3 regions of the Streptomyces sp. NBC_00654 genome follow, and region 3 is predicted to be linked to each of the others. Evidence: riboswitches for the same ligand, from Rfam matches in the RefSeq annotation. Region 3 holds a riboswitch; each other region holds the start of a gene.

Region 1 (3,241 bases), on a different contig from region 3:
GAAACCTCGAAGAGGCGCTCGGCCGGATCCTCGCCGAGGAGCAGAACGCCGGTTGAGACGGACAGGCCCCTTGCCGGTTCAGGAGAGCGGCGCGACGCCTGCCGAGGAGCGGCGCGGCGTCCGTGGGAGGAAGCGGGGTGGTTGTCGCCGGCGGAAGCGAGGTGTCGGTTGAAGCGCGGTTGAGTGCCGGTTGAGCGGGTGGTACGCCGGTCGTTCGCGGTCATGCCTTGCGACGACGGCCTCTCCCGGTCCGTACGGGTGCAGGAGCTCCGGCTTCCGCGCCGAGCCCTGTGCGGTCCGCGGAGACGACCAGAGCGGCGAGCACCGTGGTCACCGGTACCGAGGCGACCAGTCCGATCGATCCGACCAGCGTCCGGACGATCTCCTCAGCCACCAGCTCGCTGTTGGCGACCGATCCCACACTGCTCTGGGCGATGGTGAAGAGCAGCAGCAGCGGCAGTGCCGCGCCCGCGTAGGCGAGCACCAGGGTGTTGACGACCGAGGCGATGTGGTCCCTTCCGATACGGATCCCTGCCCGGTACAGCGCCCGCCAACCCATCCGCGGGTCCGCCTGGTGCAGTTCCCAGACGGCCGAGGTCTGGGTGACGGTCACATCGTCGAGCACGCCGAGCGAGCCGATGATGATCCCGGCCAGCAGCAGGCCGCTCATGTCGATGTCCGGGTACAGGCCGTGGATGAGGCCGGTGTTGTCGTCGGTGTTGCCCGTCAGGCTCGCCCAGTCGATGAAGAGCGAGCCGAGCAGCCCGATCAGCAGCAGTGAGATCAGTGTGCCGACGACCGCGACGGACGTACGTGCCGTCAGCCCGTGGCACATGTAGAGGGCTGCCAGCATGATGGCGCTGGCCCCGATCACCGCGACGACCAGGGGATTCGACCCCTGAAGGATCGCCGGCAGGATGAACAGGGTCAGTACGGCGAACGACACGGCGAGCGCCACCAGCGCCATCACCCCGCGCAGCCTGCCCACGACGACGACCGCGAGGGCGAAGATCCCGGCCAGCAGAGCCATCGGGACCGTCCGGTCCACATCGATGACCGAGTACTGGAGGTCGTGCGGCGCGTCGGGCGCGTACGCCACGACGACGTCCTGTCCCTCGCGCAGCTGCCGGGGAGCGTCGGGCTGGATCACCTCGACGAACTCACGGCCCTTGTCGTTGCCGGTGGTCACCTCGATCGTGGCCTTCTCGCACTGCCCCGACTGCTCGTTGACCGCTTCCCGCCCGGACGGAGTGGAGGTGCCCCCGGTCGGCGGCACCTGTGCGGCGTTGACGTCCTTGCAGTCGACCTTGTCGACCCGCACCACCGTGCCCTCCTGGGTCTGCCGGTCGAAGCCGACGCCGGTGCGCTCGTGCGCCGGGACGCCGCCGGGCCAGAAGACCACGAGACCGACGACGACCGCGGTGGCGAAGGGGATCAGCACGGCCGCGATGACCTTGCGCAGATGCTTGGAGACGGGCGCGGCGGGGCCGTGACTGTGCGAGTGGCCATGTGCGTGGCCCTGGGATGCGGGGTCGCTTTGGGGGGAAGTCACGGGGCGATCATCGCAAGAACGGGAGGGGGCCTCTGTTCAGCTCGCCAGGAAGGACGCTAGCGTGGTGGCACCTTTGCACACGCGGGAGCTCGGAGCACCGGGCTGAGAGGACGCTGATCTCCGTACATCTGTACGGGACATGCTGCGTCGACCGCCGAACCTGTTACCGGGTAATGCCGGCGTAGGGAGTAGGTCTCATGACCACATCGGACGCACGCACGCCTGCCTCGAAGCGGAATGACCAGGAAGCGCGGAATGTGCGCATCGGTCAGGACGCACCGAACGACGAGGCCGGGAAGTCCATCGGCTGGCACAAGGGATACGTCCAGGGCTCGCGCCCGGACCTCCGGGTGCCGGTCCGCCAGGTGCACCTCACCAACGGCAACGACGTGACGCTGTACGACACGTCGGGGCCGTACACCGATCCGTCCGTCGACACCGATGTCCGCCGCGGGCTCGCACCGCTGCGGGAGAACTGGATCATCGCCCGCGGTGACACCGAGGAGTACGCGGGCCGTCCGGCCCGCCCCGAGGACGACGGGCTCAAGCACACCTCGCCGCGTGGCGGGCTGCGCAACCTCGACGCCGTCTTCCCGGGCCGCCCGCGCCAGCCGCGCCGCAGCCGGGACGGACGGCCCGTCACCCAGCTCGCGTACGCCCGGCGGGGCGAGATCACTCCCGAGATGGAGTACGTCGCGATCCGGGAGAACGTCGAGCCCGAGGTCGTACGCCAGGAGATCGCCGCGGGCCGGGCGGTGCTGCCCGCCAACGTCAATCACCCGGAGATCGAGCCGATGATCATCGGCAAGCGGTTCCTGGTGAAGGTCAACGCCAACATCGGCAACTCGGCGGTCACCTCCTCCATCGAGGAGGAGGTGGACAAGATGACCTGGGCCACCCAGTGGGGCGCCGACACGGTCATGGATCTCTCCACCGGGCGCAACATCCACACCACCCGTGAGTGGGTGCTGCGCAACTCCCCGGTGCCGATCGGCACCGTCCCCCTCTACCAGGCCCTGGAAAAGGTCGACGGCCGGGCGGAGGAGCTGAGCTGGGAGATCTACAAGGACACCGTCATCGAACAGGCCGAGCAGGGTGTCGACTACATGACGGTGCACGCGGGCGTGCGTCTGCCGTACGTCCCGCTGACCGCACGCCGCAGGACCGGCATCGTCTCCCGGGGCGGATCGATCATGGCGGCCTGGTGTCTCGCGCACCACAAGGAGTCGTTCCTGTACGAGCGCTTCGAGGAGCTGTGCGAGATCCTCGCGGCGTACGACGTGACGTACTCGCTGGGGGACGGTCTGCGCCCCGGCTCGATCGCCGACGCCAACGACGAGGCGCAGTTCGCCGAACTGCGCACGCTGGGCGAGCTGAACACGATCGCCAAGCGGTTCGGTGTGCAGACGATGATCGAGGGGCCGGGCCATGTCCCGATGCACAGGATCAAGGAGAACATCGACCTCCAGCAGGAGATCTGCGAGGAGGCGCCGTTCTACACGCTCGGCCCGCTGACCACCGATGTCGCCCCGGCGTACGACCACATCACCTCCGGCATCGGTGCGGCGATGATCGCCTGGTGGGGCACGGCGATGCTCTGCTACGTCACGCCCAAGGAGCACCTGGGGCTGCCCAACCGGGACGATGTGAAGACCGGGGTGATCACCTACAAGATCGCCGCTCATGCGG
Region 2 (3,241 bases), on a different contig from region 3:
GCGGGCGAAGACATAGGCGCCGGGCAGGGCGATCAACAGGGTGAGCCCGGTCGAGGCGCACGCCTGCCAGGTGGTGAACCAGAGCACGTCCAGGATGTCCGGCCGGGCCAGTACCTCACCGATCCGGCCGAACTGCCAGCTGCCCCCGGACTTCAGGCCGCGGCCGACGATGGCGGCGACGGGGTGGGCGAAGAACAGCGCGAAGAACGCGACGGGTACGGCCATCAGGCCGAGCCGCACCGCGTTCCCGCGCCGGTCGCCACCGGGCCGCCCACCGCCGGACCGTCCACCGCCGCGGCGAGCGGCGGAGGCCCCGGCCCCTGCCGCCTCGCCTACTTCACGACGAGCGAGTGCCACGACTGGACCCACTGCTCACGGTTCTCGGCGATCTTCTCCGGAGCCACGGTGACGGGCTTGTCGATGGTCGCGCCGAACTTCGTGAAGAGCTCCGGCAGCTCCGCGTCCTCGGCGACCGGGTTCACGAACATGTTCAGGGGCATGTCCTCCTGGAACTTCTTGCTGATCAGGAAGTCCAGCAGCGCCTTGCCGCCCGCCTCGTTCTTCGCGCCGGTGAGCAGCCCGGCGAACTCGATCTGCCGGAAGCAGGTGCCGGTGGCGACCCCGGTCGGGGCCTCGGCCGGCTGCGGCTTCGCGTACAGCACCTCGACCGGCGGGCTGGAGGCGTAGGAGACGACGAGCGGCCGCTCCGCCTTGGCCTTCTTCCCGCCCGCGGAGCCGGAGAACTCCTCGTTGTACGCCTGCTCCCAGCCGTCGACGACCTTCACGCCGTTGCTCTTCAACTGCTTCCAGTAGTCCTGGTAGCCGTCCTCGCCCTTGTCGGCGATGGTGCCGAGGAGGAAGCCCAGACCGGGAGAGGAGGTCGCGGCGTTCTCGGTGACGAGCAGGTTCTTGTACGCGGGCTTCAGCAGGTCGTCGAAGGACTGCGGGGGCGCGAGCTTCTTGTCGGCGAAGTACTTCTTGTCGTAGTTGACGCAGACGTCACCGGTGTCGACCGGAGTGACCCGGTGCTTGTCGTCCAGCTGGGTGCCGGCCGCGACCCGGTCCAGGCCCTTGGCCTCGTACGCCGTGAACAGGCCGTTGTCGAGGGCGCGGGAGAGCAGGGTGTTGTCGACGCCGAAGAAGACATCGCCGCGCGGAGAGCCCTTGGTCAGGATCTCCTGGTTGAGCGCGGCCCCCGCGTCACCGCTCTTGAGCACCTCGACCGTGTAGCCGGTCTCCTCGGTGAACTCCTTCAGTACGGATTCCGAGGCGTTGAAGGAGTCATGGCTGACCAGGGTCACGGTCTTGGAGCCGGAGCCCTTGGTACCGCCCGCTCCCGGCGAGGTGTCGTCGGAACTGCCGCAGCCGGCCAGCACCGTGACGCCGAGCGCAGCGGCGAGGGCCGTCGCCGCGTACTTCTTGGTGGTGTTCATGTGATTCCTCCTGGAGTGACCAGGAAGAGACGCGGCCCTGCCCGCTCACGGCGAACCGCAAGCGGGCAGGGCGCAACAGCTTGAGTAATGACCGAACTTCCTACCCGGAATGACCCGGGCGAGGTTCAGAGGGTCTGCGGCCAACCTGTCCGGTGCCGCACTCTCAGCGCTGTGGCGCTCCCCTGTCGGAATATGAAGTTGAATTCGCACCCAGGCTACACGGGCGATTTCCGGCCTACCGCTCGGAGGCCGCCAGCTGACCGCAGGCCCCGTCGATCTCCTGACCCCGGGTGTCACGGACGGTGACGGGAACGCCGTGGGCCGCGATGGCCTCGACGAACGCCTTCTCGTCCTCGGGCCGCGAGGCGGTCCACTTCGACCCGGGCGTCGGGTTCAACGGGATCAGGTTGACGTGTACCCGCTTGCCCTTGAGGAGCCGTCCGAGCAGGTCACCCCGCCAGGCCTGGTCGTTGATGTCGCGGATCAGCGCGTACTCGATGGAGATACGGCGGCCGGACTTCTCCGCGTACTCCCACGCCGCGTCCAGTACCTCGCGGACCTTCCAACGGGTGTTCACCGGGACGAGGGTGTCACGCAGCTCGTCGTCCGGGGCGTGCAGCGAAACGGCCAGCCGGCACTTGAAGCCCTCGTCGGCGAAGCGCAGCATGGCCGGGACCAGTCCGACGGTGGAGACGGTGATCCCGCGCTGCGAGAGCCCCAGCCCGTCCGGCTCGGGGTCGGTCAGGCGCCGGATCGCGCCGACGACGCGCTTGTAGTTGGCCAGCGGCTCGCCCATACCCATGAAGACGATGTTGGAGAGCCGCGTGGGGCCGCCCGGAACATCGCCGTCGCGCAGGGCCCGCATGCCGTCCACGATCTGGTGCACGATCTCGGCGGTCGACAGATTGCGGTCGAGCCCGGCCTGCCCGGTGGCGCAGAACGGGCAGTTCATCCCGCAGCCGGCCTGCGAGGAGATGCACATCGTCACGCGCTCGGGATAGCGCATCAGGACGGACTCGACGAGCGTCCCGTCGTGCAGCTTCCAGAGGGTCTTGCGGGTGGTGTCGTCGTCGCAGCTGATGTGACGGACCACGGACATCAGGTCGGGGAACATCGCCTCGGCGAGCTTGTCCCGCGACGCGGCCGGGATGTTGGTCCACTCCGCCGGGTCGTGCGCGTACCGCGCGAAGTAGTGCTGCGAGAGCTGCTGGGCGCGGAACGGCTTCTCGCCGATCGCGGCGACCGCTTCCTTGCGCTCTGCGGGCGTGAGGTCGGCGAGGTGCCGCGGGGGCTTCTTGGCTCCGCGGGGCGCGACGAAAGTGAGTTCTCCGGGCTTAGGCATGGTTCATCCAGTGTCGCAGAAAGACGAGTGAGGGCCCGCCGCCCTGTGGACAACGGACCCTCACTCGCAAGAATTGCAGGTCAGACGTTATGTGAGCGGGTTCGGCTCAGCCGGATCCGACGAACAGCACCAGCAGCAGCCACACCACCGGAGCGGTCGGCAGCAGCGAGTCCAGCCGGTCCATGATGCCGCCGTGACCGGGCAGCAGGGTGCCCATGTCCTTGATCCCGAGATCCCGCTTGATCATGGACTCGCCCAGGTCACCGAGAGTGGCGCTGACGGCGACCGCGAAGCCCAGCAGCAGTCCCTGCCACCAGGAGCCGCCGTCGATCAGGAACTGCATGCACAGCGCGCCGCCGGCCATCGCGAAGGCGACCGCTCCGAGCAGGCCCTCGCGGGTCTTCCCGGGGCTGATGCGCGGTGCGAGCTTGTTCTTGCCGAAGCGCCAGCCCACCGCATAGGCACC
Region 3 (3,241 bases):
GCACGTCGAGGCTCGGGGCCCCGCCGGTGCCCATGATCAGCCGGGAGGTGAAGGGAGTGCCACCGAGGGTGAAGAGATCGTCGGACACGGTCAGCCCCCCTGCACGGCGGTCAGGACCTCGACCCGGTCGCCGTCGCCGAGCGTGGTGGCGGACCACCGGCCGCGGGGGACGACGCTCTCGTTGACGGCGGCGGCCACTCCGGAGTGCGCTGAGGTCAGCGTCGCGACGAGGGCGTCCAGCGCGGTGCCCGCGGGCAGGGCGCGTTCCTCGCCGTTCACGGAGACCGAGACGGACGCCGCGCCGGGGACCGGACGGGCAGCAGGGGCCGGAACGGGGGACGGGGCCGTGAAGGGCACGGCGGCGGGGGTGGGTACGGGGGCGGGCGCGGAGGCGCGGGCCGGGTCGGGCCGGGTCATGCGGGCTGCTCCTGGGGCACGGGGGCGGCGGCGGGTACGGGGGCGGCGGCGGGCGCGAAACGGCCCGGCGCGAAGGGGCGGGCCACCTCGGGCAGCTCGCCGGAGATCAGCACCTCCGCCATCGCGTCACCCGTGACGGGGGTCAGCAGCACCCCGTTGCGGTGGTGGCCGGTGGCGAGGAGGAGACCGGGCAGGGCGGTGGGGCCGAGCAGCGGGGCGTTGTCGGGGGAGGCGGGGCGCAGGCCCGCCCGGGTCTCGGTGAGGGGCAGTTCGGTGATGCCGGGCACCAGCTCGTGCGCGTCGCGCAGCAGCTCGTACACCCCGCCGGCCGTGACGGTGGTGTCCCAGCCCAGCTCCTCGCTGGTGGCTCCGACGACCAGCTCACCGTTCTCGCGCGGGACGAGATAGAGGTGGCTGCCGCGGACCACGGCGCGCACGGTCCGGCTCAGGAAGGGGGCGTACGCGGGCGGCACGGTCAGCCGCAGCACCTGGCCCTTGACCGGGCGTACCGGCGGTACGACCTCGTCCGGCAGCCCGGCGAGCCGCCCGCTGAGACTGCCCGCGGCGAGCACCACCTGGTCGGCGGCGAGCTCCGTGCCGTCGGCGAGCACGGCACCGGCGGCCCGGCCGCCCGAGACCGTGAGCCGCTCGGCCCGGTCCCGGCGAAGGACCACCCCGGCCCGCTCGCAGGCGGTCAGGAGCGCGGCGGCCAGCCGACGGGGGTCCACCTGATGGTCGCCGTCGACCCGCAGTCCGCCGCGCACCCCGGGCGCCAGCATCGGCTCCAGCCGACGGCACTCCCGGCCGCTGAGCCACTCGGACTCCAGCCCCGAACGCTGTTGCAGGGCGTGCAGTTCGCGCAGATGGGCGCGGTCGTCGGAGTCCAGCGCGACGGCGAGCGTGCCGCAGGCGCGAAAACCGATGTCCTGTCCGCTCGCCGCGGTCAGCTCCTCGGCGAACGCCGGATAGCGGGCCGCGGAGGCGACATTGAGACCGAGCAGCAACTGCTCGCCGTAGTGGAGTTCGGTGACGGCGGCCAGCATTCCGGCCGCGACCCGCGCGGCCCCGCCACCGGGGCCGGGGTCGGCGACCGTGGTCCGCAGCCCGCGCTGCGCCGCCCGCCAGGCGGTCACCAGACCGATGATTCCGCCCCCGATGACGAGGACGTCGGATCCGCTTCCGTCATGAGAAGAACGCATGGGCGTCCAGCCCCTCCCTTCGCCGGCATGACCCGGATCAGGTTCGTACGGTCGGAGGCCGTCCAGCCTCCCTCTCAGCCCGGTACGCCCGGACTCCCGCGAGTGTTTTCCGTCTGCCACCCTAAACCCCGTCGCCCGGGGAGGCGCTCCCTCCGGCCGGGCGAAGCGGGGCACGGGGGAAGGGGTACCGGGAGGGCGGCGGGACGAGCGCGGTGGGGGAACCCGCTTCCTGACGGTGCGTCAGGTGTTTATGGTGGACAGGTGAGCGAGCAGACGGAACAGCAGGCAGCACGGCAGCGGACGCGCCGCGTCGTGATCGTCGGAGCGGGCATGGCGGGCGTACAGACCGCCGTGGCCCTGCGTGAACGGGGCTTCACCGGACCGGTGACCCTGATCGGCGCCGAACCGCACCAGCCCTACGACCGGCCACCGCTGTCCAAGGCGGTCCTGCTCGGCAAGGCGGAGGACTCCGCGTTCGACATCGACTTCGAGGCGCTGGACATCACCCTGCGCCTGGGCGTGGACGTGAGCGCCCTGCGCTCCGGCGCACATGAACTGGACACACCGGACGGTCCCGTTCCGTACGACGTCCTGGTCATCGCCACCGGCGCCGAACCCGTACTGCTGCCCGGATCCGAGGGGGTGCCCGGGGTCCATCTGCTGCGCACCCTCGACGACGCCGCCCGGCTGCGCCCCGTTCTGGAACGGCGGCGCGACGTGGTGGTCGTGGGGGCGGGCTGGATCGGCGCCGAGTTCGCCACCGCGGCCCGCGCCGCGGGCTGCGCGGTCACCGTCGTCGAGGCCGCCGAACGCCCGCTCGCCGGTGCCCTGCCCGCGGAGGTCGCCGCTCCGATGGCCGACTGGTACGCCGAGAGCGGAGCCGAACTCCTGACCGGCGCCCGGGTCGCCCGCGTCGAGGAGGGCACCGTGGTCCTCGCGGACGGCCGGGTGCTCCCGGCCGGTGCGGTGGTCGTCGGGATCGGCGCCCGGCCCGCCACCGGCTGGCTGACCGGCTCCGGCATCGCGCTCGGCCCGGACGGCTCCGTCACCGCCGACAGCGCGCTGCGCACCTCGCTGCCCGATGTGTACGCGGTCGGTGACTGCGCCTCCTTCCCCTCCGCCCGCTACGGCGAACGCCTGCTGGTCCACCACTGGGACAACGCCCTCCAGGGCCCCCGGACCGTCGCCGCGGACATCGCCGCCCTCGACGGGGACGGGCGGCCCGGGGCGTACGACCCCGTGCCGTACTTCTGGTCCGAGCAGTTCGGCCGCTTCGTGCAGTACGCGGGCCACCACGCGCGGGCCGACACCCTGCTGTGGCGCGGCGACCCCGCCGACCCCGCCTGGTCGGTGTGCTGGCTGCGCGGCGGCGCGCTGACCGCCGTCCTGGCCGTCGGCCGGCCGCGCGATCTGGCGCAGGGGCGCAAGCTCATCGAGTCGGGGGCGCCCATCGACCCGGCACGGGCCGCGGACCCCTCCGTACCGCTGAAGTCGACGGCCCTGTGACGGCACGGGCCCACCCCCGTACGGTCGGCCCGGCTTCCGACTGTCGGTCCCAGATGGCACGCTTGTCCTCGTGACCGAGATTGACGCAAAGATCGATGCTCTAGTCCCTGCCTGGCTCC

The links. Region 3 has a riboswitch for thiamine pyrophosphate ahead of thiO (glycine oxidase ThiO). Riboswitches for the same ligand answer to the same signal wherever they lie in the genome.
Region 1: linked by a shared signal. The riboswitch ahead of thiC (phosphomethylpyrimidine synthase ThiC) and the one ahead of thiO (glycine oxidase ThiO) in region 3 are both predicted to bind thiamine pyrophosphate.
Region 2: linked by a shared signal. The riboswitch ahead of OHA98_RS09900 (thiamine ABC transporter substrate binding subunit) and the one ahead of thiO (glycine oxidase ThiO) in region 3 are both predicted to bind thiamine pyrophosphate.

Annotation. Positions count from the first base shown of each region.
Region 1 is NZ_JAPEOB010000001.1:160,481-163,721, reverse strand. Features, by position in the region: gene OHA98_RS00735 (SsgA family sporulation/cell division regulator) at 1-56, shown strand, start outside; gene OHA98_RS00730 (YibE/F family protein) at 221-1,552, opposite strand; TPP riboswitch at 1,624-1,757, shown strand; gene thiC (phosphomethylpyrimidine synthase ThiC) at 1,750-3,241, shown strand, end outside.
Region 2 is NZ_JAPEOB010000001.1:2,264,980-2,268,220, reverse strand. Features, by position in the region: gene OHA98_RS09905 (iron ABC transporter permease) at 1-225, opposite strand, end outside; gene OHA98_RS09900 (thiamine ABC transporter substrate binding subunit) at 333-1,433, opposite strand; TPP riboswitch at 1,513-1,627, opposite strand; gene rlmN (23S rRNA (adenine(2503)-C(2))-methyltransferase RlmN) at 1,669-2,775, opposite strand; gene OHA98_RS09890 (phosphatidate cytidylyltransferase) at 2,882-3,241, opposite strand, start outside.
Region 3 is NZ_JAPEOB010000002.1:2,076,333-2,079,573, reverse strand. Features, by position in the region: gene OHA98_RS29515 (thiazole synthase) at 1-88, opposite strand, end outside; gene thiS (sulfur carrier protein ThiS) at 91-279, opposite strand; gene thiO (glycine oxidase ThiO) at 414-1,616, opposite strand; TPP riboswitch at 1,614-1,726, opposite strand; gene OHA98_RS29500 (NAD(P)/FAD-dependent oxidoreductase) at 1,878-3,122, shown strand; gene OHA98_RS29495 (Rv2175c family DNA-binding protein) at 3,193-3,241, shown strand, end outside.